4 regions of the Vibrio chaetopteri genome follow, and region 2 is predicted to be linked to each of the others. Evidence: predicted binding sites of a transcription regulator. Region 2 holds the regulator's gene; each other region holds the start of a gene.
The links. Region 2 encodes PurR, which represses purine synthesis genes. Its sites were predicted from a motif close to TNANGNAAACGTTTNCNTNA; they were not measured.
Positions count from the first base shown of each region.

Region 1: a site for PurR is predicted at 3,374-3,393, ahead of purM (phosphoribosylformylglycinamidine cyclo-ligase). Genes of this name have one in related genera too.
Region 3: a site for PurR is predicted at 4,009-4,028, ahead of PG915_RS20375 (2OG-Fe(II) oxygenase). Genes of this name have one in related genera too.
Region 4: a site for PurR is predicted at 2,380-2,399, ahead of metK (methionine adenosyltransferase). Genes of this name have one in related genera too.

Region 1 is NZ_CP115920.1:2,828,337-2,836,467, forward strand. Features, by position in the region: gene PG915_RS12860 (DUF2066 domain-containing protein) at 1-1,009, opposite strand, end outside; gene PG915_RS12865 (uracil-xanthine permease family protein) at 1,269-2,510, shown strand; gene upp (uracil phosphoribosyltransferase) at 2,587-3,213, opposite strand; gene purM (phosphoribosylformylglycinamidine cyclo-ligase) at 3,457-4,497, shown strand; gene purN (phosphoribosylglycinamide formyltransferase) at 4,502-5,140, shown strand; gene PG915_RS12885 (class II glutamine amidotransferase) at 5,248-6,090, opposite strand; gene lpcA (D-sedoheptulose 7-phosphate isomerase) at 6,140-6,715, opposite strand; gene fadE (acyl-CoA dehydrogenase FadE) at 7,050-8,131, shown strand, end outside.
Region 2 is NZ_CP115920.1:1,369,458-1,377,588, reverse strand. Features, by position in the region: gene PG915_RS06250 (Ig-like domain-containing protein) at 1-832, opposite strand, end outside; gene torR (two-component system response regulator TorR) at 1,247-1,957, opposite strand; gene torD (molecular chaperone TorD) at 2,238-2,876, shown strand; gene purR (HTH-type transcriptional repressor PurR) at 3,237-4,241, shown strand; cyclic di-GMP riboswitch class I at 4,418-4,505, shown strand; gene PG915_RS06230 (TfoX/Sxy family DNA transformation protein) at 4,621-5,211, shown strand; gene PG915_RS06225 (TVP38/TMEM64 family protein) at 5,332-6,015, shown strand; gene PG915_RS06220 (putative signal transducing protein) at 6,016-6,348, shown strand; gene PG915_RS06215 (alpha/beta fold hydrolase) at 6,329-7,126, opposite strand; gene glgA (glycogen synthase GlgA) at 7,276-8,131, opposite strand, start outside.
Region 3 is NZ_CP115921.1:1,004,295-1,012,425, forward strand. Features, by position in the region: gene PG915_RS20355 (S8 family peptidase) at 1-842, opposite strand, end outside; gene PG915_RS20360 (hypothetical protein) at 1,218-1,979, opposite strand; gene PG915_RS20365 (hypothetical protein) at 1,993-2,361, opposite strand; gene PG915_RS20370 (Crp/Fnr family transcriptional regulator) at 2,445-3,056, opposite strand; gene PG915_RS20375 (2OG-Fe(II) oxygenase) at 3,327-3,929, opposite strand; gene PG915_RS20380 (aminoimidazole riboside kinase) at 4,086-5,006, opposite strand; gene PG915_RS20385 (substrate-binding domain-containing protein) at 5,189-6,196, shown strand; gene PG915_RS20390 (GntR family transcriptional regulator) at 6,203-6,919, shown strand; gene PG915_RS20395 (PTS transporter subunit EIIC) at 7,116-8,131, shown strand, end outside.
Region 4 is NZ_CP115920.1:3,210,529-3,218,659, reverse strand. Features, by position in the region: gene PG915_RS14560 (DUF2189 domain-containing protein) at 1-707, opposite strand, end outside; gene metK (methionine adenosyltransferase) at 1,086-2,237, opposite strand; gene tkt (transketolase) at 2,548-4,560, shown strand; gene PG915_RS14545 (hypothetical protein) at 4,613-4,849, opposite strand; gene epd (erythrose-4-phosphate dehydrogenase) at 5,069-6,094, shown strand; gene PG915_RS14535 (phosphoglycerate kinase) at 6,246-7,409, shown strand; gene fbaA (class II fructose-bisphosphate aldolase) at 7,548-8,131, shown strand, end outside.

The sequences.
Region 1 (8,131 bases), 1.5 Mb from region 2:
GCACTGGAACCTCGACTGGTGCTTGCTCAAGTTTTTTCACCAAACCCAATTTCAGTACTTCTTCTTCAAACGCTTCTAGTGAGCCAAGCAGAGACACACGCATTGTCACAACATCACCACTCACTTCAGCTACATCGACTTTAGCTGTTGAGGCTAAGCGGCCAAGAGCACGCTCAAGTGTGAAAAAGGCATCTGCACTACTCATGCGTGAGAAAGACACGGTAACCATGCCTGCACTCTCTCCAAGCGTCGTCGCTGCATTTTGAGAGGCATAGTAATCGCTAATCTCATCAATAGCGCTAGCCATAGCCAGTTCACCGGATGTTGAACCCGTCACTGGCGCTAGTGTATTTCTACCTAATTTGTCTGGCGTTTGGTCGTACAGGGTGTAGCGAAGATTATTGCCTTGCAGACGAATCACCGCAATAGCATCAACCGGGTAGCGCGCCGTTGCCTCGGCAATAGGGTCGACAAACCCACCCCAAAGATCCGTGGTTTGGATCCCTGTGATATCGTCAAAGTCACCAATTGGGAACGTAATTGGCAACCCGCGGCGATTCGCTTCTTTTTTCAGCTGGCTAGCGGCTTGTGAGTTACTATGCTCCCAAACGATTGTGCGGTCATAGCCACTGTCTTCCACCAGCCATACCATGACATTCTTACGATCAACAGGCCATGACGGTAAATCAGCTTGCGTCAGTAGCGTATTGATTTGCTGGCTATTGAAGCTCAAGCGCATCGCCTGCTCACCATCCACTTGAGTGTAACCAAGCTGAGTAATGTATTGAGAGCTCTTACCTAATGCCTTTTTGACAACCGGGTTGGACGCTGCATTGAGATCGCCACTGGCCTTAATCAACACCTCTAACATGCCTTTTTGGCGTGCCAATTCATCGGCATTCGGCTGCTGGGCATCCACCACTACTTCCGTCGAATAGATATCGACTTTTGTCAACGCATACGCTGGCAAAGCACACGCGGCGGCCAACAACCAAGCTAAATAACGCATAAGCATCCTAAATTACAAACAGATAAGCGGAAATGATAAGCAAGTATGCGTTTTGGAGCAAGCTCACTACTTCAAGGTTTGGTCAATAAGTGGATTTACTGGCTCGCATCTATGGATCAAATAGTAACTCACTCAAGCTATTGAGATTCAGGCTACAAAAACGGCGTTCTCTTTAACTAGATCATTAAGTAAACGATTACAAGATGCTAGAATCCCATCCGTTTTGCTTAACTCTTTTTGACTTGCTTGGAAAATCATTATGAAAACGATCTTACAAGGCTCGCAAATGCTGTTTGTCGCATTTGGCTCCTTGGTACTCGTACCCCTTTTAACCGGTCTCGATCCTAACGTAGCACTATTTGGTGCAGGTGTCGGCACCTTACTGTTTCAATTAGTAACACGCCGCAGTGTGCCAATCTTCCTTGCCTCTTCGTTTGCTTTCATCGCGCCGATTATGTTTGGTGTGCAGACTTGGGGTATCGGTGCCACCATGGGAGGCCTAATGGCTGCGGGGGTCGTCTATGTCCTTATGGGGGCACTAATCAAAGTAAAAGGCGTGGAAATCATTCACAAGCTACTACCGCCAGTCGTTGTTGGCCCTGTAATCATGGTTATCGGTCTGGGTCTTGCCCCTGTCGCGGTAAACATGGCACTTGGTAAAACAGGTGATGGTGCCGTTCAGCTTATCGATGGCAACGCAGCACTGTGGATCTCTGCAATCTCTCTTATTGTGACCGTTGGTGTCAGCGTGTTCGCAAAAGGCTTCCTTAAACTTTTACCTATCGTAAGTGGTATTTTGGCAGGTTACGTAACGAGCCTCTTCTATGGTGTGGTTGATTTCACTCCTGTTGTTGAAGCATCTTGGCTATCGCTACCTAACTTCACTGCGCCAGAATTTAACATCAACGCGATTTTGTTCATGCTGCCAGTTGCCATCGCTCCAGCGGTTGAACACGTGGGTGATATGCTAGCTATTTCAAACGTAACCGGTAAAGACTACCTGAAGAAACCAGGTCTTCACCGCACAATTGCAGGTGACGGCGTGGCTACGATTGCAGCATCTTTGGTCGGTGCGCCGCCAAATACGACTTACAGTGAAGTAACAGGTGCTGTAATGCTGACTAAAGCATTTAACCCGGTAATCATGACATGGGCTGCTGTCACCGCTATCGTGCTTGCACTAGTTGGTAAGCTTGGTGCGATTCTACAAACCATTCCTGTTCCAGTGATGGGCGGCATCATGATTTTGCTATTCGGTTCTATCGCAACTGTTGGTCTGAATACACTAATCAAAAACAATGTGGATCTGCATAAATCACGCAACCTAGTGATCGTTGCGATTACCTTGGTATTTGGTATCGGTGGTATGGCATTTGGTATTGGTGACTTCAGCCTTCAAGGCGTGAGTCTGTGTGGTATTGTTGCGATTATCCTCAACCAGATCCTGCCTCACGATCTTGGTGAGAACAAGGTTGTCGATAACGCTCAAATGGAAGACTAATTCCTACTGATACAAAAAAGGCTGACCAGTTGTCAGCCTTTTTACTATTTCCTATTTACAAGCAGAAAGTCGGAACTTATAGCGTACCGAAGATCTTGTCACCCGCATCACCTAGACCAGGTACGATGTAGCCCTTGTCGTTTAGGCATTCATCGATAGCGGCTGTGTATAGCTCAACATCAGGATGTGCTTTTTCTAGTGCTTCGATACCTTCTGGTGCAGCAACCAATACTAGAACTTTAATGTGCTTACAGCCTTTCTCTTTTAGAAGGTCGATAGTCGCGATCATTGAACCACCCGTTGCTAGCATTGGGTCAACAACAAGAGCGATACGCTCGTCAATGTTTGATGCTAGCTTGTTAAAGTATGGCACTGGCTCAAGTGTTTCTTCATCACGATAGATACCAACCACACTAATACGTGCGCTAGGCATGTGCTCAAGAACGCCGTCCATCATACCAAGGCCTGCACGCAGGATTGGCACTACGGTCACTTTCTTGCCTTTGATTTGGTCAACTTCAACTGGGCCGTTCCAACCTTCAATCGTTACTTTCTCAGTTTCAAAGTCTGCTGTCGCTTCGTACGTTAACAAGCTACCCACTTCCGTCGCAAGCTCGCGGAAACGCTTGGTGCTAATGTCCCCTTCACGCATCAAACCAAGCTTGTGTTTTACTAGGGGGTGTTTAACTTCAACAACTTTCATTTCCAACTCCGGCAAAATTTCACAAAACCTGCAAATTATACATGGTTTCTTTAACTATTTCAGTTAGCAATGTGGGCAAAGTGGTATTTGTACGCAATAAAATGTCACAACAGACTGTAAATACACAGATTGATGCTTCGAGGAAATAGTTTGTATTTTCTTACGCAAACGTTTTCCTTTTTGGATAAACCCCTGTTAGAATAGCGCCGCTTTCACATCCATTTATTTATCGAGGACTGTCCCGTGAGCGGAAACAACACTTCCCTAAGCTATAAAGACGCTGGTGTAGATATTGATGCAGGTAACGCATTAGTTGACCGTATTAAAGGCGCGGTTAAGCGCACTCGTCGCCCTGAAGTAATGGGAGGCATCGGTGGATTTGGTGCTTTATGTGAGTTGCCAACAAAATACAAACACCCGGTATTGGTATCTGGTACTGACGGTGTAGGTACTAAACTGCGCCTAGCCCTAGACATGAACAAGCACGACACCATCGGTATCGACCTGGTTGCTATGTGTGTGAACGACCTGATTGTTCAAGGTGCTGAGCCGCTATTCTTCCTCGACTACTATGCAACGGGCAAGCTTGACGTTGATACTGCAGCTGACGTGGTATCCGGTATTGCCGAAGGCTGTATCCAAGCAGGCTGTTCACTCATTGGTGGTGAAACTGCAGAAATGCCAGGCATGTATGAAGGTGAAGACTACGACGTTGCAGGTTTCTGTGTAGGTGTCGTTGAAAAAGAAGACGTCATCGACGGTACAAAAGTCGCTGCTGGTGATGCACTTATTGCCGTGGGTTCAAGCGGCCCACACTCAAATGGCTACTCGCTTATCCGTAAGATCCTAGAAGTATCTGGCGCAGATAAAAACGAGAAACTAGGTGAGCGCACTATCGGTGAGCACCTACTAGAGCCAACTAAAATTTATATCAAATCAGCTCTTAAGATGATCGCTGAACACGATATCCATGCCATTTCTCACATTACTGGCGGCGGTTTCTGGGAAAACATCCCACGCGTACTGCCAGAAGGCACTAAAGCTGTTATCGACGGTACTAGCTGGGAATGGCCTGCTATCTTCAACTGGCTACAAGAGAAAGGCAACGTTGATACGTTCGAAATGTACCGCACTTTCAACTGTGGTGTAGGTCTTGTTGTTGCTCTTCCTAAAGCACAAGCAGATGCAGCGGTTGAACTTCTAAAAGCAGAAGGCGAGAACGCATGGGTTATTGGTGAGATCGCAACTGCAGAAGCTGGTGAAGAGCAAGTAGAGATCAATTAATTTCATGAAGAATATCGTTGTTTTAGTTTCAGGTAATGGAACCAACTTACAGGCCATTATTGATGCCTGTGAGTCGACTATCTCGAATGCGAAAGTGCGTGCTGTTTTTTCTAACAAAGAATCGGCATTTGCACTGGAACGTGCGCGTAATGCTGGCGCCGAGGCGGAATTTCTCGACCCTAAGCTAAGCGAAACACGAGAAGCATTTGATGCTGAATTGATGCGTCGAATCGATGTGCACAATCCTGATCTATTAGTACTAGCGGGCTATATGCGTATTCTTAGTGGTGAGTTTGTTCGTCACTATATGGGTCGAATGATTAACATTCACCCATCATTATTGCCTAAGTATCCAGGTTTGAATACGCATCAACGTGCGATCGATAACTGCGATGAACACCACGGCACCAGTATCCACTTCGTTACAGAAAAGCTGGATGGTGGGCCGATTGTTCTGCAGGCGAAGGTCCCTGTGTTCGATGACGATACGGTTGAAACACTAGAGCAACGAGTTCAAAGCCAAGAGCATAAGATTTACCCATTGGTAGTGAAATGGTTTGTCGAAGATCGCTTGGTCATGGATGGAAGTAGAGCCCTATTAGATGGTGTCGCTCTTGGGCCACAAGGCTATGCAGACAAATAGCTAAACCACGATACGGCTGTATAAACCAATCAAAAAAAGCGAGTGATGTTCATCACTCGCTTTTTCATTTTTCTAACCACGTTTTAAGAACGGCATAGCTGTACGAACTACAACGGCTCTATAGGTGCTTGGCTTTTGGGCTTAGCTTCTGCAAATTCTACGTCTACAAGCTTATCCACATTACCACCAACACGCTCACCAAAGTGGAACAGGTTATATTCTCCTGGCTTCATTCGATGCCACGTTTCATTACCTGTTAACGGCTGAGTTGCCACGACCGAAACAACATCATTCGGGGTCGTCTCTTCTTGAAAGTTAATCGTGACATCTTCATCCAATAAAGTTGCTTTACCAAACGGTGCTTTTCGCGTAATCCAATAAAGGTGATTGGTGCAATAAGTCATGACGTATTCACCATCACTCAGCAGCATGTTATAGACACCAAGCTCCCTTAGCTCGTCGCAACATTCTGCTACGTAGGCGAACATTGCCTCCATATCTTGCGGTGGCTCTGGAAAGCGCAGTTCTAGCTTTTGAAGCAACCAACAAAACGAGAGCTCGCTGTCCGTTTCACCCACGGGTCGAAAATGCCCCGTATTAAGTTTCTGGTAATCCGTTAACTGACCGTTGTGAGCAAAGGTCCAATAACGCCCCCACAACTCTCGAGTAAACGGGTGGGTGTTTTCCAAATTCACTTGGCCACGGTTGGCTTGTCGGATATGACTCACCACAGATCGACTTTTAATCGGATAGCTTTGTACCAGCTCAGCTATCTTCGAATCGCAGCTTGGCTGCGGATCTTTAAAGGTGCGAAAACCTTTCCCTTCATAGAAGGTGATCCCCCAACCATCTTTGTGAGGGCCAGTATTACCGCCCCGTTGAATTAGACCGGTAAAGCTAAAACAAATATCTGTTGGCACATTGGCGCTCATGCCAAGCAATTCACACATTGAGTTCCCTACTCTTTTGATTCCTAGTTGTCATCACAATAGCAAGCGGCTATTCCATCTCTTTTTCAACCAGCTGGATGATGATGTGGATGATTTTAATATGGACTTCTTGAATGCGGTCAGCGTAACCAAAGTGTGGTACGCGAATTTCAATATCCGCCAGACCCGCCATTTTACCGCCATCTTTACCCGTTAAAGCAATGGTTTTCATACCTTTTGCTTTCGCCGCATCTATCGCCTTAAGAATATTACCAGAGTTACCAGACGTTGATAGACCAAACAGCACGTCACCACGGCGACCTACTGCTTCTACGTAACGAGAAAAGACAAAGTCGTATCCGAAATCGTTACTCACACAAGAAAGGTGGCTAGGATCAGAAATCGCAATACCAGCGTAACCCGGACGGTTTTCACGATAGCGACCCGTCAACTCTTCAGCAAAGTGCATGGCATCACAGTGCGAACCACCATTACCACAAGACAGCACTTTACCCTCTTGCTTAAAAGAATCAGCGATCATCTTCGCAGCTGCTTCAATCTGAGCAATGTTGTGGTCGTCACTTAAGAATTTATTCAGTACTTCAGCAGCTTCAGTTAGCTCATTTCTAATCAAGTCTTGGTACATAGTGTTGTTCTCTTTGTTTTTTCGCCATACCTATGCGATGGCTGTTGATTCTGAGTTTACCTATAAACCGTCAACTCTGTCGATAGATGGCATATGACCACGGCACCAATTTCATCATTATTGTTGCTCAAATTGACCTTTGGCAGACAAAGTGCTGCCTAGGCCGCTTATTTTGCAATCAACTAGAGCAATTACTTGACAGATTTTACATCTGTGCAATATTTTAATTACAATTATTACTGGTACGACCTCTTACCTTCAACGTACAGATAAGAGTCAGTGCCACCGCAAACTGACCCAAAACAACAATAAGTACCTAGATAAAGGAACCATCATGGACATCTTGCTCTCTCTCGTCGCCTTACTCGGCGCTATTGGTATCAGCTTTTATCAACGAGCGTCGCTGGCAAAATCCCTTTTGTTAATCACCTCAGCAATGGTGCTTGGCACGCTACTGAGTGTATTCGGTGCTATCTCATGGGCGCTCTATATCGCCACTGTGGCCGTGCTGTGTCTACCATCGATTAGACAATCACTTGTCTCTGCTAAAGCGCTCGCAATGTTCAAAAAAGTCCTCCCTGCTATGTCGCAAACCGAGAAAGAAGCTCTGGATGCAGGCACGGTTTGGTGGGAAGCGGAACTATTTAAAGGTAAGCCTGATTGGCAAAAGCTGCAAAACATCACTCCATCAAAGCTCACAGAAGAAGAACAAGCTTTTCTAGACGGCCCTGTCAATGAAGTGTGTGCGATGATCAACGATTACCAAATCACCCACGAACTGGCGGATCTTCCACCAGAGATTTGGCAATACCTAAAAGACAATAAATTCTTCGCGATGATCATCAAAAAGCAGTATGGCGGTCTTGAATTTTCCGCTTACGCACAGTCTTGCGTGCTGCAAAAACTGTGTGGCGTATCGAGCGTTGTCTCGTCAACAGTAGGCGTGCCGAACTCATTAGGTCCAGGTGAGCTTCTGCAGCACTATGGCACAGAAGAACAAAAAGACTACTACCTGCCAAGACTTGCCCTTGGTAAAGAGATCCCATGTTTTGCCCTAACCAGTCCAGAAGCGGGCTCTGATGCGGGCTCGATTCCAGACTTTGGCGTCGTGTGTAAAGGTCAATGGGAGGGCAAAGAAGTATTGGGTATGAAGCTCACTTGGAACAAGCGTTATATTACCCTCGCGCCAGTAGCCACTGTGCTGGGTCTTGCTTTCAAACTGAGAGACCCTGACGCTCTGTTAGGTGACAAAGAAGATCTTGGCATTACCTGTGCTCTTATCCCGACTCACCTAAAAGGAGTGGAAATCGGAAATCGCCACTTCCCACTTAATGTACCTTTCCAGAATGGTCCAACCCAAGCTAACGAGCTCTTTGTTCCGATCGATTTCATTATTGGTGGCCAGAAGATGGCCGG
Region 2 (8,131 bases):
GATACAAGCTGCCGTTATTAGTGACATTCTGTCCACTCTGATAACTAGTGCCAGCAATATAGGCCGCGGCATCAGCACATTTACCACCAGCAAATTCAATGGCTGATACGGTGACTGACGATGACTGAGAGCGAGCTCCGGCATTGTCGGTCGCGACAGCCTCGATAACATAGTCGCCGGCAGAAGCTGCACTCCAAACCGTTTGCCATGGTGGTGTGGTGACAGAATCAACGACGGCTCCACTTACCACAAAATCGACCTGAGTAATGGTGCCATCACTATCCGAAGGTGAAGCGGTCAAAGTCACTTGATCGCCTACGTTGACCTGAGAGTTAGAGGTTTGAAGCGTTACGCTTGGTGGCTGGTTAGTGGCATCAGCAACACTAAATGACTGAGAAGCTGCAGTCGTTGCGCCTTTATCGTCTGTTGCCGTTACCGTTAACTGGTAACTACCCAATTCTGTCAGCCAGTCAGTCGTATAAGGGGCACTTGTTAGCGTTGCCAAAGCAACCCCACCTAAAGCAAACACGACCTCAGTTACCGTGCCATCAGTATCCCCTGCCGTGGCAGAGAAGGTCACGACATTACCAACCGCTAGCTGTGCATTATTTTCTGGTGAGAGAATTGAAACAGACGGAGCGATATTCGCGCCGCCGCTGGAGCAATCACCAAGCTTCGACCACTCTTGGTAAGGCGCTGAATTTTGCTCGGGATCGACATTCACATTCCACCAATTGGCCTTATAAGCCGCAGACTGCCATTGAACCTCGTTGCCACCGTTGTACGTCGCAGAGGGATCCCAAACCGCCAACGCGCTGCATTGAAAAGCCATTGCAGGGGCTGTGTAAAGTGAACTTGCAGCTAACAAGGCCACTGCGGGTAATGCTGCAAACCTAAATCCCGCCGCTGGTTTGTGCGCAGCAGTAAGCTTGGGTTGAGAAATCACATTGGTCATAGAACATCCTTTTATTGAACCAAGTTTTAATGAAGTTGAGTTAGGTTCGATAAGACGCGCCAACCGTACACCAGCCCGACATTATCAAAGCAACCCTCTTCAAATTAGTTCAACAAATCCGTCAACTCGGGTTGCGAAAAAGGAAGAGAAACACTACGCGAGTCATCTAACAAAAAAAATCGGTAACGGAGCAACATATCGCGGCAGAAGGCAAACTTGCTCCCATAAAAAAAGCTCCAGTTACCTTTTTGGTAACTGGAGCTAATACAAGGTGTTAACTGTCTATTAATGTTAATCGCCAGCGAACATGTACCCTTCACCATGAACGGTAATAAAAATCTGTGGATTCTTAGGATCCATTTCCATTTTCGCTCTCATGCGACGAATTAACACATCAATCGTTCGATCGTTTGGCGCATCTACTCGGTGGCTGATCATATTTAAAATCCGCTCACGGCTCAGCACTTGATTCGGATACGTCGAGAGTGCGACCAGAAGCTCATATTCCGCCTTCGTCAATTTAACCGGATCACCGTTATTGCTTAAAGAACGACGCTGCTTATCAAACGCCCATTCACCAAAGTGAATGACATGCTCATTTTGAGTGGATGACTCCAACACCGGCTGCTTACGCGCTAGCGCAATGCGCCACAGCAGGTTCTTCACTCGTACCAGCAGCTCACGCAGCTCAAACGGTTTGGTGACGTAATCATCCGCGCCCATTTCAAGACCAACGATTCTATCAATGCTGTCAGTGCGACCGGTCACCAAAATAATACCAATATCAGACTGACTTCTCAGTTCTCTAGTCAGCATTAAGCCATCTTCTTTCGGAAGATTGATATCAAGCATCACCAAGTCGATGCTCGACTCTTGCAGAACCTGACGCATTTCATTGCCATCTTGGGCTTCACTGACCAAATAGCCTTCATTTTCGAAATAGCCAGCGAGCTTACTGCGAGTGACTACGTCATCTTCTACAACCAAAACGTGATATTTCATATCTGTACTATCTCAATCTGTAATGACCGTGTCATTCTATTCATAACCATTCACAATTCTAGTCTACTACAGCATCGAACAGCACAAACCTACTTTTTTTTGATTCAAGACAACCAAAACCGTCGAATAGCATATGCAACAAAAACCAAATCGCACAAACATCTGACAAAGCACTATTTTTCATATTTTTTAATAAATTAACTTATTTATTCACACAACACGTTATTGCTATTCATCTTTATTAGCTAAAATAGAAGTATCATTTTTGGAGACAATACAAATGCAAGAAATCAAAGCATTTAATGAGCAACGTGCGGAAATCTATTGGTGGCTATCAAGCTTGTTTGCTTCTGAGCTGACCGACGATGAGCTAAGCAAATACCACAGCCCAGAAATACGTTCGTTTCTAACCGGACTTGGTGAAAACCCATCGCTGTCGGAGCCAATCAAAACCTTCACTGATTCGCTCAATAGATTGCAAGTACGTGAAGATGCTCAATTGGAGCTCTCTGCCGATTTTTGTGATCTGTTTTTAAAGACCGACAAGCATGGCGCACTGCCTTATGCCTCAATGTACATTGGTACTTCTGGCCTACTCAACGACCAACCTGCGCAAGAAATGGCAGATCTACTCGCCAAGTACGGTATTGCAGTAAATAAAGATCTCAATGAGCCAGCGGATCACCTTGCCATCGAACTCGATTTTCTAGGTAACCTTATCATCCGTTCGAACGAACTGGAGAACGACGCACTGCACGAACAAGCGGACTTCATCAATACTCATCTCATGAGTTGGTTGCCTCAGTTTGTTAAAAAGTGCCAACAGTTTGATGAATTTGGCTTCTACTCTGCTGCTGCAAGCCTCTTGCACGCCTTCTGTCTGTTAGACCTGACCTACCTTGCGGATGAAAACGACTAACTCCGATTTCAACTGATAGGTGCGACACATACTAAAGGCGCAAACGTGGTTTTCAGTCATCTGAGTCAATTTTGCGCCTTAGTTATAAATTTGTGGGATAAATGATTGCCAGCTCACTAAGCTGCGACTACAATTCGCCGTTTAAATGCAATCGCCCATTGGTATTACAGAAAATCATCTCCACTTAGGTGGCAATATCGAGCTTTGAGCTCAATTTGTTGATTCTGCCTAGGCTTGCATACACTTGCCGGTTTCCGCTTTTACATCCGTTTATTCACAAAAGCGCTGGAACCACTAAAATTAAAGCGGCACAAACGTTTACTCACTAATTCAATAAGCCGCGACTAATAGGATATCACTATGGCAACCATTAAAGATGTCGCCCGACTTGCTGGCGTTTCCACGACCACAGTATCCCATGTAATTAATAAAACTCGTTTTGTTGCAGAAGCAACGCAAGAAAAAGTGATGGCGGCGGTCGATGAACTCAACTACGCGCCTAGTGCTGTTGCTCGTAGCCTGAAGTGCAATTCGACTAAAACCATTGGTATGTTGGTCACCCAATCGACCAACTTATTTTTCTCAGAAGTTATCGATGGCGTTGAAAGTTACTGCTATCGCCAAGGCTATACACTGATTTTGTGTAACACAGGTGGTGTTTACGAGAAGCAGCGTGACTACATTCGCATGCTGGCAGAAAAACGCGTCGATGGTATTTTGGTGATGTGTTCCGACTTGACTGAAGAGCTTCTTGAGATGCTTGACCGTCACGCAGACATTCCAAAAGTGATCATGGATTGGGGTCCAGAGAGCTCTCAAGCCGATAAGATCATCGATAATTCAGAGGAAGGTGGCTATCTAGCGACTAAGTTTTTGATTGAGAAAGGTCATACCGATATTGCCTGTCTAAGTGGTCACCTAGAAAAAGCGGTATGCCAAGAACGCATCATCGGCTATAAACGTGCACTGGCGGAAGCCGGCATTGAGATGAAAGAAGATCGTATTCTTGAAGGTAACTTTGAATGTGATACTGCGGTAATCGCCGCTAACCGCATCGCCGCAATGGAAGAGAGACCAACGGCCGTGTTCTGTTTTAATGACACAATGGCATTTGGACTTATGAGTCGCCTTCAACAGCTTGGTGTAAACGTACCTGAAGATATCTCTGTTATCGGTTATGACAATATTGAACTGGCTGAATACTTTTCGCCACCGCTGACAACGGTTCACCAACCGAAGCGACGTGTTGGTAAAAATGCCTTTGAGATTCTACTAGAACGAATCAAAGATAAAGGTCACGAAAAACGCATTTTTGAAATGCACCCAGAAATTGTAGAACGTGACTCTGTCAAAGCCCTAACCTAACGCTGACAAAAGTGCCGATTTCGGCACTTTTTGATCTCTATTCAAAATTCCCCCCTACTGCTGTCAATTTTTTATTCACCTTGAGGCACAAACAACCAAACATTATTTGAACTAAGATCACATTTCCAAAGATCACATATCAATAACTTACGTAGTTTTCCTATATGCTATATGTGTCACGCACAGGGCAAACCATCTGAAAGGGTGGGACGCAAAGCCACCGGCCTAAACCAATTTTTATTGATAGGTAGCGGGGTTGCCGATGGCAAGGGCAAAGACTCAGTTATAGCAGTGGCTTAACAGAGCTCTGACACCCGTTTGCTATACTCTCGGACCTGATTTTGGTGACACAATCAATAACACCGAGAAAAGAATAAGCATGGATAATCCTATACTAAAAGATTCAATGCAGTTATTCGCTCAGCTTGGAAGAGTAAAGTCTCGATCCATGTTCGGCGGATTTGGCATCTTCGTAGACGATACGATGTTTGCATTAGCAGTGAATAACAAATTACATATCAGAACTGACCGTCAGACCATTTCCACCTTTAAAAAGCTAGGTTACAAACCATACGTTTATAAAAAGCGTGGATTTCCCGTGGTAACCAAGTACTTCGCACTACCAGACGATTGTTGGCAAGATCAAGACGCTATCTTGACTCATGCTAAACAGGCGCTCGCGTTTGCAAAAACTGAAAAAGAGCAGCAGTCTGAAGCGAAGCCAAACCGATTAAAGGATCTTCCTAATTTACGACTGGCAACTGAGCGTATGCTTAAAAAAGCCGGTATCGAATCTGTGGGCGATCTACAGCAGCACGGCGCTGTTGAGGCATTTAAAGCCATCCAAAGAACCCACTCTAGCTCAGTTGGGCTCGAGTTACTATGGGCACTAGAAGGCGCCATCAACGGCACTCACTGGTCTGTGATACCACAAACCAAACGAGAAGAGCTTGCTAGCTTAATCAACTAACCCTTGGTTTTCCCAATAAAAAATCAGCCTTATGGCTGATTTTTTTCGTATTAGATGAAAGGAAAAGGTCACACTCCCTTTCTACTACACTAATACTAAGACATTACAAAGGATATCGTCATGAGCAAGAAGCTAATACTTGGATTAGTACTGGTTGCCATCATCGTATTTTTAGGCGTTAATTTTGGTCAACATCTTACGCTCGAAAACGCCAAAGCGCAGCAAGCCGCACTGGCTGAGTACATCGATGCCAATTTTGTTACTGCGGCACTCACTTACTTTTTTGCCTACATCGCGATTACTGCGTTTTCGATTCCAGGCGCTGCAGTGGTTACCTTGCTAGGTGCTGCATTGTTTGGTTTTTGGACAAGTCTATTACTGGTTTCTTTCGCGAGCACTATTGGCGCGACATTGGCGTTTTTGAGCAGTCGATTCCTACTTCGCGACTGGGTGCAGAGTAAATTTGGTTCTAAACTCGATACCATTAATAAAGGGGTCGAAAAAGACGGTGCCTTTTACCTGTTCTCACTTAGGCTCATCCCAGTATTCCCGTTCTTTTTGATTAACCTATTGATGGGTCTGACGCCAATCCGCGCATCAAAATACTACTTGGTGAGTCAACTTGGTATGCTGCCTGGTACGGCCGTGTACTTAAACGCAGGTACGCAACTTGCCAACATTGATAGCCTGTCTGGCATTGTATCACCGACAGTATTGGCTTCCTTTGCACTACTTGGTTTGTTCCCGCTCATCGCTAAATGGATCATGGCGCGACTGTCTCGCTCACCGCAGGTACAAGAATAGATGAAGATTTTTATCGGCAACAACCCACCAGAAACTCACATCGTGCAGCAGCAACTGGCTTCAGAGGGCATACATTGCGAAGTGCGCGGAGAGGGAGTATTTGGGCTAAGAGGTGAAGTGCCTTTTGACGAAAGCTCACTGCCTTATGTTTGGCTGTTCGATACTGAGCAATCAATGATGGCAAAAGCCATTATCAAGCAGTGGCAGTTAAAAACCCAATATGCCAATCACGCAGATTGGCATTGCTTTGCATGTAATGAGCTCAATGAGGGACAGTTTGAGGTTTGCTGGAACTGTCAAACCCCAAAACAAGTTAAGATGCCACTGACTTGATGAAATCTATCGAGTGCTTATTGAACTCGTCTGGCCTTTCAACATTGCACACATGACCACAATCTTTAATCTCTAAAAGTCGGCTGGACTTGTGTTCAGCCACCATCTCTTTGACCGGCTTGATAAACATATAATCTTTATCACCCATCAAATACAAAGTTGGGATCGGCAACTCTCGATCTTTGAAGTAACGGTTAAGCGGATTCACTTCTGTTGTCAGTTGATACCAGCGCTTAAACTCTTTCTGACACAACTTCTTCGCTTCACGTACGAATAAGTGACGAGATTCTTTTTGACCCGGCTGTGGCATCACAATGTAAGCAAATAGGCTGTATAACCACATGTAAGGGATCATGTGCTTACTCCAGTTGCCTATCTTCACCAAGATCTGCGAACGCGTGTTAAAACGCGTTACAGCGCCACCTAGCACCATAGAGCGAACTCTTGAGTGCGCGAGCTCCGCAATATTGCGAACGATGATAGTTCCTAGAGACATGCCAACGAAATGTGCTGACTGAATTTTCAAATGATCCAATACGCGCACAATGTCCATTGTCACCTCTTTAAAGGTGTACTTATTGGACATGATGTCTTTTAGAAACTGATTCGACTTACCGTGGCCACGAAGGTCTATAAACAACAGATTGAAATGTTCACGATAAGCACGGATTTGTTTGAACCAGATATTTGAACTACCGCCGGCGCCATGCACAAAAACCACCCACTCGTTACTGGTAGGGTGTTGATACGTTTTATGAAACAGCAAACTCTCTGACATAGTACTCAATATTCTTGATGCAATTGGAAGTAAGTTACCATAATTCGCCTAACGACAGGCAAAAACTATCGATGAATTTGGTAAAAATGATTAATAAGTGTAGCTAAAAAATGAAAAAAAGCGGCGATTGCCGCTTTTTTAAAGTGAGCTTACTGCTGACTGAGTGCCAAGTCATACATCTTAATGTATTCCTTCGCTGATTCAGTCCAGCTAAAGTCCTTACGCATTGAACGTAGCTGCATTTCATGCATTTGTTCAGGGTGCTGCAGATAAAATAGCAGTGCACGTTGCAGAACAATCAGCAATGCATCATGGCAGGGTTCATCAAAACCAAAACCCGTTGCATTCACTGGATCGTCATCAAAATCAATCACTGTATCTTTAAGCCCGCCCACCTTACGTACGATAGGCAAAGTGCCATAAGCCATACTGTAGATCTGATTAAGACCGCACGCTTCAAACTCCGAAGGCATCAAGAAGAAATCCGAGGCAGCCTCAACTAAGTGAGCAAAGCGGTTGCTATAAGCTTCAACAAACTTGAGCTTGTCTGAAAACTCTTCAGCAAGGTCGTTCAAATGAGACGCGATTTGTGGCTCACCGGTACCGATAATCACTACCTGAACATCATTCTTTAGGAACTTGTCCAAAATTGGCAAGATATAGTGGAAACCTTTTTGGTGCGTTAATCGGCATACCATGCCCACCATAGGAACGTTGCGTTCAGGCAGTCCTAACTCTTGCTGAAGTGCTGTCTTAGAAGCGAGCTTCCCAGACAACATGCTTTCTAGCTCATCACCGTAGTTGGCAGGCAAGAACGCATCATGTTTTGGGTTCCACTCAGAGTAGTCACACCCGTTCACTATGCCATGCAAATCTTTAGAGCGATGAACAAAATCGTCAACAAGGCCATGAGAGCCTAGCGGCGTCACTAGCTCAGCGGCATAGTTTGGGCTAACCGCATTGATTTTGTCCGCAAAGGCAATACCCGCACGCAGCGTACTCACC
Region 3 (8,131 bases), on a different replicon from region 2:
GCAACAGCGCGATCAAGTGCCGTAGATACGCCACCTCCTAAACTCATGTTGGCAACCGAAGGCCCAGATGCGTTTGCCGCCACCCAGTCTACACCACTGATAACGCCAGCAGTGGTACCAGAACCGGTACAGCTAAGCACGCGGACACCGACGATATTAACGTTTTTTGCGACACCATATTGCGCCCCGCCAATGGTGCCAGCGACGTGAGTACCATGGCCGTTACAGTCGGTGGCATCACTGTCATTGTCGACAAAATCGTAACCAGATCGCGAGCGGCCACCAAACTCAGGGTGAGTGTTGGTGACACCCGTATCGATAACGTATGCGGTCACACCGCTGCCATCATAGTTGTAGCTGTAGTTACTGTTTAGTGGGCGATCGCGCTGATCAATACGATCCAGTCCCCAAATAGCGTTGCTTTGATTGGCGTTGGTTGAGAATATCGGATCCAGTGTAATGACCTGGTTCTGCTCGATGAACTCGACTTGCTGATCGCCACGCAATTCTAACAATTGCTCGGCGGTAAGTGTGGCAACGAAGCCACTTAGCGAGCGATTGAAGACTTTTTCTATCTCAAATGAATGCTGGGTAGCCAGACCGGAAACGGTCTGCTCTGTGAACTGTTGTAACGCAATAGGATCGTTACTTAGCGTCATAGGTTGCTTGAGTACCACGATGTACTGATCGCTAAGCGCAGTGTCTGCTGATGCTGTGACTAGCGGTGCTAATACCTCATTTTGTTGTAACTCTGGAGTTGCAAGGTTTTGTTCAGCTAGGGTATAGCTAGAGTTGATCGCAAAAACCGATGCGATAGAAAAGGTCAAAAATGTCTTTAACATATTGTGTTCCATTCAAAAGTTATCGAATTATTGAATAAAGTCAGCGTTGAGATAACTGACAGTGCGAGTGCTTGAAACAGCTGTGCAGCTCGCGTATGAAATTCAAGCTAGTCAAAACCGATGAGAAACGTGTGAAGAATATATGCACTCAAGTGCATTTCATGGGGTTTGTACCAATGGCTGCGATAGGTATCATAAAAAACAGCTTTATTCTGCAGTGATGAAATTTATGTGCTACTGGGTGTTTATTGATTAAGTTATTGTTTATAAAGGATGTTTATTAATATTTTAAACTACTATTCTTGCAGTTTTATTGAATGAATAGGCAGTATATGGGTCAGTGCTCACTACAAGACCCATACGCGACACTATAGTCTAATAGATAAGATGAAGAGAGCACTGCTCATTACCGGATACAACCACTAACCATTGTCCATCTTGCCAGTGAATCACCTCCTCTCTATATAGGTGGGTATATTTAGAGAGTAGATTCTCACAGAGAATCGTATTGGATTCGCTGTGTTTTATTTCGATGGAAAAGTCGCCAATATCCTTTGGTAAGTTAATTTGTGTTGGCGAGTCGAGTAACAACGTTTGCAGTGACAAATCACTATCAGTCACCTTAAGTTGTGCCATGCTGTGTTGAGGTAAGGTTGTATCAACAATAAACAGTGGAACACTATCGTCAACAGGTGTGATATCAGGCCTGGTCATTGCGTAGAGTGAATACTGACTTGCTATGACATCACCAATAGCAAATACCCAGTAAAAAGCGTCATCAACGATGTCTATTTGGGTGCTTGCGCGTTTAATTTGTAGGTTTCTATCCAATAAACTGATGGTAAACGGGTGGAGCGAGTCAATCGGTTCGCTAAAGTGAACGGTGGTCAGAAGACTTGAATGACTTAGGACATGATCTTTCAGCAAGTGGTACTTATGCTGAGAGTGAGTTTGAGCAACAACATCATGAATTGCGAAGCCGGAGTGATTCTGAATGAGATCGAATGTACGAATTTTCATGGATGAGGTTGTCATGATCTCAGGCTCATTAATTTGAGGTGTCGAATTGCCGCAGCCATAAAGTGAACCAAGGGCAAAGATAAATAATGAGTGTGGAATGTAGTTGAATAATTTCATAGTAAAATCTCGATTAATTGTGGTAGCTATGACGGCTAGATATTAAATCTAAGCTTTCAATATATAATTCCATCTTCGGACAGCGGAATAGACTGTCGATATCTAACCATGTAGGGTGCCTATCATCCACTGAGATAATGTAGTGCTTTTCCATGAACAGTAATGTTGTTTCTAAAATCGAGTCCCAGCGTGTATCTTTACGATGATTTCGCTGTTCTGATTTTGGATAATACATCCACTTAGTTGTGCTTATTTGTGGGCAAATATAAACATTGCCACCGTTATCTACGACGACTTCACCCTCAAGGCCATTGACCCGGAGCTTTTTGTTTACATCGTCTTTTGTATCGGTATTAACTGCTATAGCGTAGATAAATGGCATAGTAACCTTCAGATAAAGTGAGTCCTCAGGAGACCCTGATTGTTTGGTGGTAAACGCGGCCAAAAGGCCGATGGTACTAGGTATTAAATAATATTTCGTGGATCTCGAATGCTGAGATCCATATCGTCTAAATAACGAGCTAGTTTTTCAATTGAGTTAATAATAATTTTAGCGCGGTGCAGTGAAACCATTTGGTTTCTTTCTAGCTCTTTCATCACTTCATTAACTCTTTGTCTTGCAATACCTGTCATATCACTTAATTGTTGTTGGGAAATTGCTATTTCCATAGGCATGCTTTTACTACTAATATGAGCTAAGATTTCAATCAACTGATAGACGATCCGTTCAGTAATATTGGCATTGTTGACTATTTGGCTTTGTAGCCATTTTTCTCGAGATTCGAATGTGAGTGAGTAGAACCATTTGAAAATCTCATTGTTCTTGCGAGTAATTGGCGTCAGTTTTTGATTGCTAAAATGAACGATGCTGCAAGGTTCGATCTCAATCATGATAAATGAGGACAAGGAATGAGCATCATCAATATAGTTGCCAAACCAACCTCCTTCACCCACCAGTAAACAGTTTGCTGTTTTCAAGTTTGGCGTTTGAATGCAAATCGCCAGTGTCCCTTTTTCAACAAAGTTAACGCCTTTATTAATCAAGCTTGCGCCAGCAATGCTCTGATTAGACAGCATTGTGCGCTCAGCGATGAACTCAAGGTCACTCAATAGCTCACTTGATAAGGAGGTCGTCCATCGAATTTGTTTACTGCAGACTGTCTTTGTCATCGCTGCCCCTTTTTGATGTCGTCTAAAAAAATTATAGAGGCTAATAGCGGGTGTTTCTTGTTGATGTGAGAGAGTGTAAGAGATGGGGAGGGAGAAGAGTATCCGCTAGCGGACACTTCTAGCAAATTCTTGATAAAGAACTTGCTAGTGTGTTAGATGGATAGAGTAGGAGGAGGCTTAACGAGCGATATCAAGAACGTTGTCTTTCACGCCATTAATTCGAAACCAACCAGCGATACTAAAGCGCTCGCGTTGTGTAGGCAGAACTTCGTGAGGGAACATTTCTGAGAAGAACACAAACAAACGGCCGGACTTAGGCTTGATGCGAGTGATTTCATTGTCATCAAGATCGTAAACCACTAAGTCGCCGCCGTCTTCGTCTGTCCACTCATCATTCATGTAAAACACGGTCGTCAGGCGGCGGTTCTCGTTGCCACGGAAGCAATCAAGATGCTTTTGATAGAAATCGCCTTTCTCATATTTGGCGAAGTGCGCTTCATATTCAAATAGCCCCAAGAAAAAGTGTTGGTTTGCAGTTTGGCGAATGATTTCCATCTTGCTAAGAAATTGCCCTACCGGATCGCCAAGATCGGGTGAAAGCCAACAGATCTTGTCACTGCGAATGGTACTTTCACGCGCCACATCATCATTACGACCAATACGCGCTTTGTTCCACTCTTCAGGTAAGCACTCTTTGAGAGCTGAAACCTGCTCGGTTGAGAGAAAGTCATCCCAAACGAAATAGCCATGTTGGGTCAGGTTGTCGATCAGTGTTTGCATGATGCACCATCGTTGTTAGAAACTGGGAGGGCGCTTTATAAAGAAATAGACAGTGTGCTTCAATTTAGGTTGTTTATCGTGACGATAACGCTTGAGAAAAAAAGGCGAGGTATAACAGGGAAGAAGTCGCCCCTTACCGCAGCAAGGGGCACAAGATTACTTGATGTAATCGATAAGGGCTTGCTCACTTGGTAGCGCGGTCATTGCGCCTTTTTGTGTTGTCGCCAAAGCGCCGCAGCCGTTTGCCCAGCGAACCGCATCTACGATTGTTTCATCATTGATCCAATCTGCTGTTTTAGATAAGCGAGTCAGTAGGCCGCCAACGAACGCATCGCCTGCGCCTGTGGTATCAACGGGTTTGACTGGTGTGCCCGCAATGAGTTGTTGCTCATTGTCGCGAATAACCAATGCGCCTTTTGCGCCTTGAGTAATGAGCACAAGTGTATTGTTGTATTCACCGAGCGCTGCGATACCGGCGTCAAGGTTGTCGGTTTCAGTTAGGAGCATCAGTTCATCGTCTGAGAACTTAACCACATCGGCCAGAGCAATGGCTTGCTGGCACACAGGCTTGATGAGGCTTTGGTCACCCCACACTTCGTCGCGAAGATTTGGGTCGAAACTGACAAAGCCGCCAGCTTGTTTAATGCGTTTCATCGCTTCCAGCGTCGCGCTGCGGCTTGGCTCATTAGCAAGAGCGATAGAGCAAACGTGCAGCCACTCGCCTGCGCTAAACTCAGGAATGTCGCTTACTTGCATAAATTGATCGGCACTTGGCTTAACCATAAAGGTGAAGCTGCGCTCGCCTGATTCATCAAGATCAACGATAACCGTTGACGTGCGCTGGGCATCATCCAATAGCATAAAGTCAGTATTCACTTTTTCTGCACCAAGTGTTTGCTTCATGAAGCGACCAAGTGGATCTTGGCCAACACGACCAAAAAAGCCGGTCTCACCACCGAGTCGAGCGATCGCAACAGCGACGTTTGCAGGAGCGCCGCCGGGACATTTTAGATACGTCGTGTCCGTATCAGGAATCAAATCTACAACGGCATCGCCAGTTACCCAAACCTTACTCATAACAAATTTCCTGTACTAATCGATTTGTTTTGAGTTTACTAAATCGATTTAGCAAAGAAAATGTGTTTTAATAGACACTATGATAGCGGCGCTAAAAATTGTGATCTGAAGCACGATCACGATCCGCAGTGAAGATCTTCTCTATATAAGACGCAACAAGCAGGAAGCATAAGTAGAACGCGATGAGCAAAAAGCTAAAATTGGCCGATATCGCACAATTAGCTGCGGTCTCTAAATCGACCGTCAGTTTTGTGCTGAATGGACATGCAGAAAAACACCGCATTAATAAAGAGACGGTGGCACGCGTGCTGCGTGTCGTTGAGGAGCATAACTATTCGCCCAGTGTTTATGCCAGAGCGCTCAAGTCGAAAAAGACTCAAACCTTTGGCTTGGTGATTCCAGATCTTACCAATATGGGTTTTGCTACGATTGCGAAAGCATTGGAACAGTTGTGCTTAACCGCGGGTTATCAGTTGCTGATTGCTTCTACCGATGACGATCCCTTGCAAGAGCAAAAAGCGGTGGCGAACCTTATTGAACGCCAAGTTGATGGCATGATGGTGGCCTCATGCTTAGATAGCGATGACTATTATCAAAGTCATATCAAAGATATTCCAGTAGTGTTTTTTGACCGAGAGGTGGAGTCCGAGCGCTATAGTGAGATAACGACGGATGCGTATGATTCCACGAAAACTATTGTATCTGCACTGGTAAAAGATGTGTCTGAATGTGCGTTTATCGGCGGACAACTCTCTTTATCTCCTAGCCGAGAGCGTTATCAAGGCTTCGTCGATGCTGTTCAAGAGGGGGGACAGTCGCTGCAACCTGAACTTGTCTTTAACCAAGATTATCAGCCTCAAAGTGGTTATGAGATGATGCAAAGCTGTGTTGAGAATCTCGGTCGGCTCCCTGCTGCACTATTTACTGGATCCTACTCACTATTAGAGGGGGTGCTCAGGTATCTAAATGAGCACAACCTAATGGCAGATGCCGCCCAGCAACCGATGCGCATAGCTACCTTTGATAACTATTCCGTGCTCGATTGTTTGCCACTGCAAATCGACTCTATCGAGCAAGATTGCCAACAGTTGGCGGTGAAGACGTTTGATTGTTTGCAAAAGACGCTGTCTAATAAGGACTATAAAAGCAAGATGAGCATCCCTGCTCACATTCATAATCGGAGACGCTAGCGCCACATGGACTCGAAATCACTACAACCTCTCTATATACAGATCGCCGATACGCTCAAACAACGTATTGATGATGGGCTATACCCACAAGGTTCCAAGTTGCCCTCTGAGAGTCAGTTAGTAGACAGTTTGGGGGTGAGCCGTGTGACTGTGCGCAAAGCACTTGGTCAGTTGGCCGATATTGGTTATACCGTTTCTGAAAAAGGGAAGGGGACTTATGTTGCGGTTCAAAAACTCAAACATGACTTTTTGGGCATGGCGGGCTTCGCACAAGAGCTGCAAGGTGCAGGCTTAGAAGCGAGCAACCAAGTTATCCATTTTGAAAAGACAGTGGCCGATGAAGCGTTGGCCGAAAAACTGCTGGTTGATCCGGGTTCTGAATTGTATCGATGCGGCCGTTTGCGTGTGGTCAATGGTGATGTCGTGTCTTATGAAGATTTCTACATTCCGGTTGCACTGCTGCCTGACCTCAATAAAGAGGTGTTGTCTGGATCTAAGTTTGCTTATTTAAAAGAGCAAGGCATCGAGATGGTAAAAACGCATCAAAAGATCAAGCCGTCATTGCCGAGTGAGTTCGTACAAGATAAGTTATCAGTTGAAGCGCTTGAGCCGATCTTGATCAACGAATCGATTAACTATCGCAGTGAGACTGAGCCGTATGAGTACTCCATTGTCTATTATAAGTCGAGTGTCTATGACTTTGAGATAGTAGCGAGGCTCTAGTTTCTACCAAGATCAATAAAACCACCTTTTGATAAGGTGGTTTTTTTATATGCCCTCTATCTATTATTGATTGTGATGACAAGCACGTTTCTCACGTTCAATACAACAAAAAGGTTTATCCTGTATTTTACCTGTATTACATTAATACACGTTGAATACAGGTTACTATTTTGTGCTCTTAGGAGAGAACGGAACCATGGCAAGAAATGCTAAAGTTGTCGCATCGCAAGTTATGGACTTGCTCGGTGGTGAAGGCAACATCGAACAGTTGACGCACTGCGCAACGCGTCTTCGCGTCGTCACCAAGGACGACTCAAAAGTTAACGCTGAAAAGCTAGGCGAAACAGAGGGAGTTCACGGTTACTTCTTTAAGAATGGCCAACATCAGGTCATTCTAGGTACCGGCTTTGTGGGTAAAGTGTTTGCTGAGCTCACTGGCAATGGTGAAGTAGACACAAGTGCAGCACCTAAGAAGGAAGCATCGGGTAGCACGTTTCAGCGCGTTACTCGAACTTTCTCAGACATCTTCGTTGCGATTATCCCTGCACTCGTTGCAACGGGATTGCTCATGGGACTGCGCGGACTGATCGTCAGTGGTTTTGGCGTTGAGCTGTCTCCGCAGCTGACGACACTTTCTCAGGTATTGACCGACACCGCCTTTATCTTTATCCCTGTTTTGGTCACTTGGTCAGCGATGCGCGTGTTTGGTGGCAACCCGGTATTGGGTATCGTGCTCGGATTGATGCTGGTGGCACCGCAGCTTGCCAATAAGTGGGATGTCGCCTTTGGTAACGCGGAAGCGCTAATGATTCCATTTATGGGCTTCGAAATTGCGGTGACAGGCCTGCAAAGCTCCATTCTACCTGCCGTATTTATGGGCTGGTTCGCCGCTATGGTGGAAAAGACGTCTCGTAAATATGTGCCAGAGGTATTGGATCTGATCCTTACCCCATTTATCACGCTTCTCGTGTCATTGATTGCTGGATTGGTTTTTGTTGGTCCGTTGCTATTAGGTATTGAGAAGTTCATTACTGATATTGTTGTTTACTTCCTGCAAATCCCATACGGCATAGGTGGTCTCATCTACGGCGGCGCCATTCAGTTTATGGCTGTGACAGGCATGCACCATACGATTGTTCCAATTACGATCGCGATGGTGACTGAGACAGGTTTCGACTACATCAACCCGCTCGGTACGGCGGCGATTGCTGG
Region 4 (8,131 bases), 1.7 Mb from region 2:
CCATATGTGGCAAAACCAATCAAGATCCCGCCGCAGATAATCAGAGCCCAAACAATCATGGCTGGTACGTTAGATTTGACGGCATTAAAACTGGTGAACACAGCGGTCATAATGTCGACACGGCGCTCCATCATAAGTGGGATAGAGAATGCTGAGATGGAGAAGATGATAGCCGCAATCACCGCACCAACTACGCTACCGGTAATCAAGAATGGAGCAAATTCAGAGAGTGGTGCACCTTGTACAGAGGGGTAGAGTGCGTGCAGCAGAGCCGCTATGCGCATCCAAAAGATCATGGCGACGGCCAAGAGTACCGCAAACGCCCATTGCGAGGTGGAGTTGCGCCCAATGGCTTTCATAGAGTGGAATAGACTTGGTTTATGACCTTTCTCTCTTTCCCATGCTGCATCATAGAGACCTAAAGCGAGAAACGGACCAATCAACATGTACACAACCAAGCTTGGCATGATCACTAGGTGCGTGCCTTGCCATTGCACCAGAAGCACGATAGCGACGGCAGCGGCAGTAAAACAGAGCCCATAAAAAGCGCTGATGATCGGCATGCGAATAAGGTCATGTAGCCCAAGTGCTAACCAATGAAATGGTGCAGACACACTGAGCTGGTTAGATGGAATGGTTTTAGCGTAATCTTGATCCCTGACTTCATGTTTCTTCTGGAAGTCATCAGAATTAACGGTTCGAGGCATATGTCCTCCCTGATTGACAAACTGGCCTTCGTTTTATCAGGGCATGGCGCTAATCATCATGGATACGTCGGGCAATAGACTTGCATTTACCTTTGCAAAATCCAGCCATTTTCCGTTGTTAGCGTCTTCCCTTCTTAAGCGCTCTATTTTGCATACGAACAAACTCTCAAAGCGGTCTATTCGCAAGGGCACTTTTGTCTAACTATTGACCGTGTTAGAGGAAAACACAATTTTCAGAAGGGTATTAAATACAAGCTACAAGATAGTGAATTAACATTTTTGTAACAAAGTATTTGAAAAGACAGGATTAAAAAATAAAAAAGCCCTCAAAAAAATTTTGAGGGCTTTTTTGGAGTAAAAAACTCAGGTTAAGAGTAATTACAGACCAGTAAACTCACGCAGGATCGCTGCTTTGTCTGTCGCTTCCCAAGGGAACTCTTCGCGACCGAAGTGACCGTATGCTGCAGTCTTCTTGTAGATAGGCTGAAGCAGGTTTAGCATCTCTTGCAGACCGTATGGACGTAGGTCGAAGTTTTGACGAACGGCTTCTACGATGATGTCGTGAGAGACTTTTTCAGTACCAAATGTCTCAACCATGATAGACGTTGGATCCGCAACACCGATTGCGTAAGACAGTTGGATTTCACAACGGTCAGCCATGCCAGCCGCTACGATGTTCTTCGCTACATAACGTGCTGCGTATGCTGCAGAGCGGTCAACTTTTGATGGATCTTTACCAGAGAATGCACCGCCACCGTGACGAGCCGCGCCGCCGTAGGTATCAACGATGATCTTACGACCTGTTAGACCACAGTCACCCATAGGACCGCCGATTACGAAGCGACCGGTTGGGTTGATGAAGAAGTTCGTTTCTTTGTTGATCCACTCTGATGGTAGTACTGGCTTGATGATCTCTTCCATAACCGCTTCACGCAGATCAGGGGTAGAGATGGTATCGCAGTGCTGAGTAGAAAGAACAACCGCATCGATACCAACGATCTTACCTTGGTCGTATTGGAACGTTACCTGAGACTTAGCGTCTGGACGTAGCCAAGGTAGAGTGCCGTTCTTACGCACTTCCGCTTGCTTTTGAACAAGAAGGTGAGAGTAAGTAATCGGTGCTGGCATTAGGATGTCAGTTTCGTTCGTTGCGTAACCGAACATGATACCTTGGTCGCCCGCGCCTTGTTCTTTAGGATCTGCTTTATCAACGCCTTGGTTGATATCTGGAGACTGCTTACCGATGGTGTTCAGAACAGCACAAGAATCCGCGTCAAAACCCATGTCAGAGTGAACATAGCCGATTTCGCGAACGGTTTCACGCGTTAGCTCTTCGATGTCTACCCATGCTGAAGTAGTGATCTCACCACCCACCATCACCATGCCAGTCTTAACGTAAGTTTCACAAGCAACACGTGCTTTTGGATCTTGTTCTAGGATTGCATCAAGAACCGCATCAGAAATTTGGTCTGCGATTTTATCTGGATGGCCTTCTGATACTGACTCAGAAGTAAACAGGTGCTTAGCCATGAGAGCTCCAATTACTGTTTTTAAGCGAGTGTCTAATCACTCACTTGTAATAAATTCAATGATATATAGTAGGTGTATCTACATCTAGACGTCTATTCTAGTCATCAATGTTCGATTAGCAAGCGATTTTTGCTTTTAACATATAGCCAAACGTTTGCCTGTTTTGTATGTGAATCGCCACATTCCGGCGACATTATTCGGCGATAATGCCAAAAAATGACGGTAAATCGTTTGCAGAGACTATATGGCTTTGCGACAATAGCGGCCGCTGATTATTCAATCAGTCTATGAAAAACTTGGAATTCGCTTAATGCACTCAGGAGCAGACATGTCTTCTCGTAAACAACTCGCTAATGCAATCCGCGCGCTAAGCATGGATGGTGTTCAACAAGCTAACTCAGGTCACCCAGGTGCACCAATGGGTATGGCAGATATCGCTGAAGTTCTTTGGCGTTCTCACCTAAATCACAACCCGTCAAACCCAGAGTGGGCTGACCGCGACCGTTTCGTACTATCAAACGGCCACGGCTCAATGCTGATTTACTCTTTGCTTCACCTAAGCGGCTACGAGCTATCAATTGACGATCTTAAAAACTTCCGTCAACTGCACTCGAAAACGCCAGGTCACCCAGAGTACGGCTATGCACCAGGTATCGAGACGACGACTGGCCCACTAGGTCAAGGCATCACTAACGCGGTTGGTATGGCACTGGCTGAGAAATCCCTTGCAGCGCAATTCAACAAAGAAGGTCACGACATCGTTGACCACTTCACTTATGTCTTCATGGGTGATGGCTGTCTGATGGAAGGTATCTCTCACGAAGCGTGTTCGCTAGCGGGTACGTTAGGTCTAGGCAAGCTGATCGCTTTCTGGGATGACAACGGCATCTCTATCGATGGCGAAGTGGAAGGTTGGTTCTCTGATGACACGCCTAAGCGCTTTGAAGCATACGGCTGGCACGTAATCCCAGCGGTAGACGGTCACGATGCTGACGCGATCAATGCAGCGATCGAGGCGGCAAAAGCGGATCCACGTCCAACACTTATCTGTACTAAAACTATCATCGGTTTTGGTTCGCCAAACAAAGCGGGCTCTCACGACTGTCACGGTGCACCTCTAGGTCACGACGAAATTGCAGCAGCACGCGAATTCCTAGGTTGGGAGCACGGTCCATTCGAAATCCCAGCTGATATCAAAGCTGAGTGGGATGCAAACGAAGCAGGCACGGCTAAAGAAGCAGCTTGGAACGAGAAGCTAGCAGCTTATGAAGCGGCTTACCCAGAACTTGCGGCTGAGTTTAAGCGTCGTGTGAACGGTGAGCTTCCTGCTGAATGGGAACAAGCTACAAGCAAGATCATCGCTGACCTTCAAGCGAATCCAGCAAACATTGCATCACGCAAAGCGTCTCAAAACGCGCTAGAAGCGTTTGGTAAGATGCTTCCAGAATTCATGGGCGGCTCTGCTGACCTAGCACCATCAAACCTGACCATGTGGTCTGGTTCTCAGTCTCTAACGGCTGACGATGCGTCTGGCAACTACATCCACTACGGTGTACGTGAATTCGGTATGACGGCGATCATCAATGGTATTGCTCTGCACGGTGGTTTCGTACCGTACGGTGCAACATTCCTAATGTTCATGGAATACGCTCGTAACGCAATGCGCATGGCTGCACTGATGAAAGTGCAAAACATCCAAGTTTACACGCACGACTCTATCGGTCTGGGTGAAGACGGTCCAACGCACCAGCCGGTTGAGCAAATCGCATCACTACGCGTAACGCCAAACATGAGCACATGGCGCCCATGTGACCAGGTTGAGTCTGCAGTCGCTTGGAAATACGCGATTGAGCGTAAAGACGGCCCTACGTCGCTAATCTTCTCTCGTCAAAACCTAACGCAGCAAGAGCGTGACGCAGAGCAGCTAGCAAACGTTGCTAAAGGTGGTTACATCCTGAAAGATTGTGAAGGCACGCCTGAGCTGATCCTTATCGCAACCGGTTCTGAAGTTGAACTAGCAACAAACGCTTACGCTGAGCTAACGGCTGAAGGCAAGAAAGTACGCGTTGTGTCTCTTCCTTCAACTGACGTATTTGACGCGCAAGATGAAGCATACCGTGAAGCGGTTCTTCCAGCGGCAGTGACTAAGCGTATCGCGGTTGAAGCGGGTATTGCGGATTACTGGTACAAGTATGTTGGCTTCGGTGGCAAGATCATCGGTATGACGACATTCGGTGAGTCTGCACCAGCAGGCGAGCTATTCAAGATGTTTGGTTTCACAACGGAAAACGTTGTGAACACGGCAAAAGGGCTGCTTGCATAAGCACCTTCATCTTGAAATGAAAAACCGAGCCTAGTGCTCGGTTTTTTTGTGGCTATTCAAACTCTTTGCCTTTGTTTTCAAGTGTACGTTTGCCACAGTCTTGGCAGGTTATGTAGCGATCCATATCGTAGTAATGGCCGCCATTAATAAACGTATGCGCAAACAGCTTAATCTTGCCCATTAAGGATGGCTCGGTATCGTAACTGCTTGGCTTGCGTACCAGCATCTCTTTGTGACTGGTGGGTTTGTTGCAAGCTTGGCAGTAAGTTGAGCTTGTCATAGAGAACACCTCCTGTGCGTTAAAAACTGTGTGGTTAAAAGACACAAGATCATGACTCTCATTTAAGTGTAACAGGGCTATTGAAAGAAAAAGTGAGCGCATAAGAGATATGCATCGCAACTATTGGTGATAAATAGCGCAATCAAATTGCTAATCACGTAATGCGAAATGTCGGTCGATCGGTTACCATGCAAGCCCTTATCACGTGAACAAAAAAGGCGTAATGCGATGCTAAGAGTGGCAATCAATGGTTTTGGACGCATTGGACGGAATGTACTCAGAGCGCTATACGAAAGCGAGAAGAACGACCAAATCAAAGTCGTCGCCGTAAACGAACTTGCGCAGCCAGAAGCGATGGCTCATTTGCTTCAATACGATACCAGTCATGGTCGTTTTGATAAAAAAGTCACCCATGACCAAGAGCATCTGTATCTGACTCACAAAGATGGTCAGTTCGACACCATTCGTATTTTGCACTTAGAAGACATTAGTTTACTGCCTTGGAAGAATCTAGAAGTCGATATTGTTCTAGATTGTACTGGCGTGTTCGGTAGTCGCGCTGATGGCATGAAGCACATCGAAGCTGGTGCTAAGAAAGTGTTGTTTTCTCACCCTGGCAGCAATGATCTTGATAACACCATTATTTACGGTGTTAACCATCATACTCTTACCAAAGATCATAACATTGTCTCGAATGGCTCTTGTACCACAAACTGTATCGTACCGGTTATCCAAGCGTTAGATGAAGCCTTTGGTATCGACTCTGGCACCATTACTAGCATTCACTCTTCAATGAATGATCAACAGGTTATCGACGCGTATCATGGTGATCTACGCCGTACACGCTCTGCCAGTCTATCCATCATTCCTGTGGATACCAAACTTCACAAAGGCATCGAACGCATCTTTCCGAAATTTTCTAACAAATTTGAAGCAATTTCTGTAAGAGTGCCAACAATTAATGTCACCGCTATGGATCTTAGTGTAACTATAAATACGAATGTGAAAGTTAATGACGTAAATCAAGTCATTATTAATGCTTCTCGGTGTACATTAGACGGCATTGTTGACTATACTGAAGCACCGCTGGTTTCCGTGGACTTTAACCACGACCCACACAGCGCCATTGTTGATGGGACACAGACTCGAGTGAGTGATGGTCGTCTGGTCAAAATGTTGGTGTGGTGTGACAACGAGTGGGGCTTTGCTAACCGCATGTTAGACACCGCGTTAGCAATGCAAGCGTCTCAGTAGTATCAAGGGCGCTCTTGGGGAAAATATTAATTTTGAAGGTTGAAATTAATATTCATGAGCCCAATATAAGTAACCAGTTGATGAATTCTAAAACTTGGCAAGAAGCCGGGTTTCAAAAACTTTATTTATTTTTTAGTTGAGAGGACTAAACATGTCTGTAATCAAGATGACTGACCTGGATCTAGCAGGTAAACGCGTATTTATCCGTGCTGATCTGAACGTACCTGTTAAAGACGGTAAAGTAACATCTGACGCTCGTATCCTTGCGTCTCTACCAACCATCAAGCACTGTCTAGAAGCTGGTGCTAAAGTGATGGTTACGTCTCACCTAGGTCGTCCTACTGAAGGCGAGTACGCAGAAGAGTTCTCTCTACAACCTGTTGTTAACTACCTAAACGACGCACTTGAGTGTGAAGTTAAGCTTGCTAAAGATTACCTAGACGGTCTTGAGCTAAACACGGGTGAGCTTGTTGTTCTTGAAAACGTTCGCTTCAACAAAGGCGAGAAAAAGAACGAAGAAGAGCTATCTAAGAAGTACGCAGCACTATGTGACATCTTCGTAATGGATGCATTCGGTACTGCTCACCGTGCACAAGCGTCTACTCACGGCGTTGGCATGAACGCGCCAGTTGCGTGTGCAGGTCCTCTATTAGCTAACGAACTAGACGCACTAGGTCAAGCAATGGACAAACCAGCTCGTCCAATGGTGGCTATCGTTGGTGGTTCTAAAGTTTCTACTAAGCTAACGGTTCTTGAGTCTCTATCTAAAATCGCTGACCAACTTGTTGTTGGCGGTGGTATCGCGAACACGTTCATCGCAGCTGCTGGTCACAACGTAGGTAAGTCTCTATACGAAGCAGACCTAGTAGACACAGCTAAGAAGCTAATGGACGAGTGTGCAATTCCAGTTGCTACTGACGTTGCATGTGCAAAAGCATTCGACGAGAACGCAGAGGCTGAAATCAAGCACGTATCTGAAGTTCAAGACGACGACATGATCTTCGACCTAGGTCCAGACTCAACAGCTGAACTAGCGAAAATCCTAAAAGATGCTAAAACTATCCTATGGAATGGCCCTGTTGGCGTATTCGAATTCAAGAACTTCGAAGCGGGTACAGAAGGCATTTCTAAAGCGATCGCTGAATCTGAAGGTTTCTCTGTAGCAGGTGGTGGTGACACGCTAGCAGCTATCGACAAGTTCGGTATCAAAGCTGACGTTTCTTACATCTCTACAGGCGGCGGTGCTTTCCTTGAGTTTGTTGAAGGTAAAGTACTTCCAGCAGTAGCAATGCTTGAAGAGCGTGCTAAAGCATAATTATCTTTTTATAAGGCGGACTAATGAGTCCGCTTTTATCTATGCTGCAATGGCTGGTTAACTTTGATACAATGCCGCCCATTGTGAGCAAACGATTGCCAATTTTTATTTAAAACGACAGAAAATAGGACTTATTCCATGTCTAAGATCTTCGACTTCGTAAAACCAGGTGTTATCTCTGGCGATGACGTTCAGAAAGTATTTGAAGTTGCTAAAGAGAACAACTTCGCTCTTCCTGCAGTTAACGTAGTTAACACTGACTCTATCAACGGTGTTCTTGAAGCTGCAGCTAAAGTTAAAGCTCCAGTTGTAGTTCAGTTCTCTAACGGCGGTGCTGGCTTCTTCGCTGGTAAAGGCGTTAAGCTTGAAGGTCAAGGCGCGCAAATCCTAGGTGCAGTTGCTGGTGCAAAATACGTTCACGCAGTTGCTGAATCTTACGGTGTTCCAGTTATTCTTCATACTGACCACGCTGCTAAGAAACTACTACCATGGATCGACGGCCTTCTAGACGCAGGTGAAGAGTTCTTCGCTCAAACTGGTAAGCCACTATTCTCTTCTCACATGATTGACCTTTCTGAAGAGTCTCTAGAAGAGAACATCGAAATCTCTGGTCAATACCTAGCTCGCATGGCGAAAATGGGCATGACTCTAGAGATTGAACTAGGTTGTACTGGTGGTGAAGAAGACGGCGTTGATAACTCTCACATGGACGCATCTGAGCT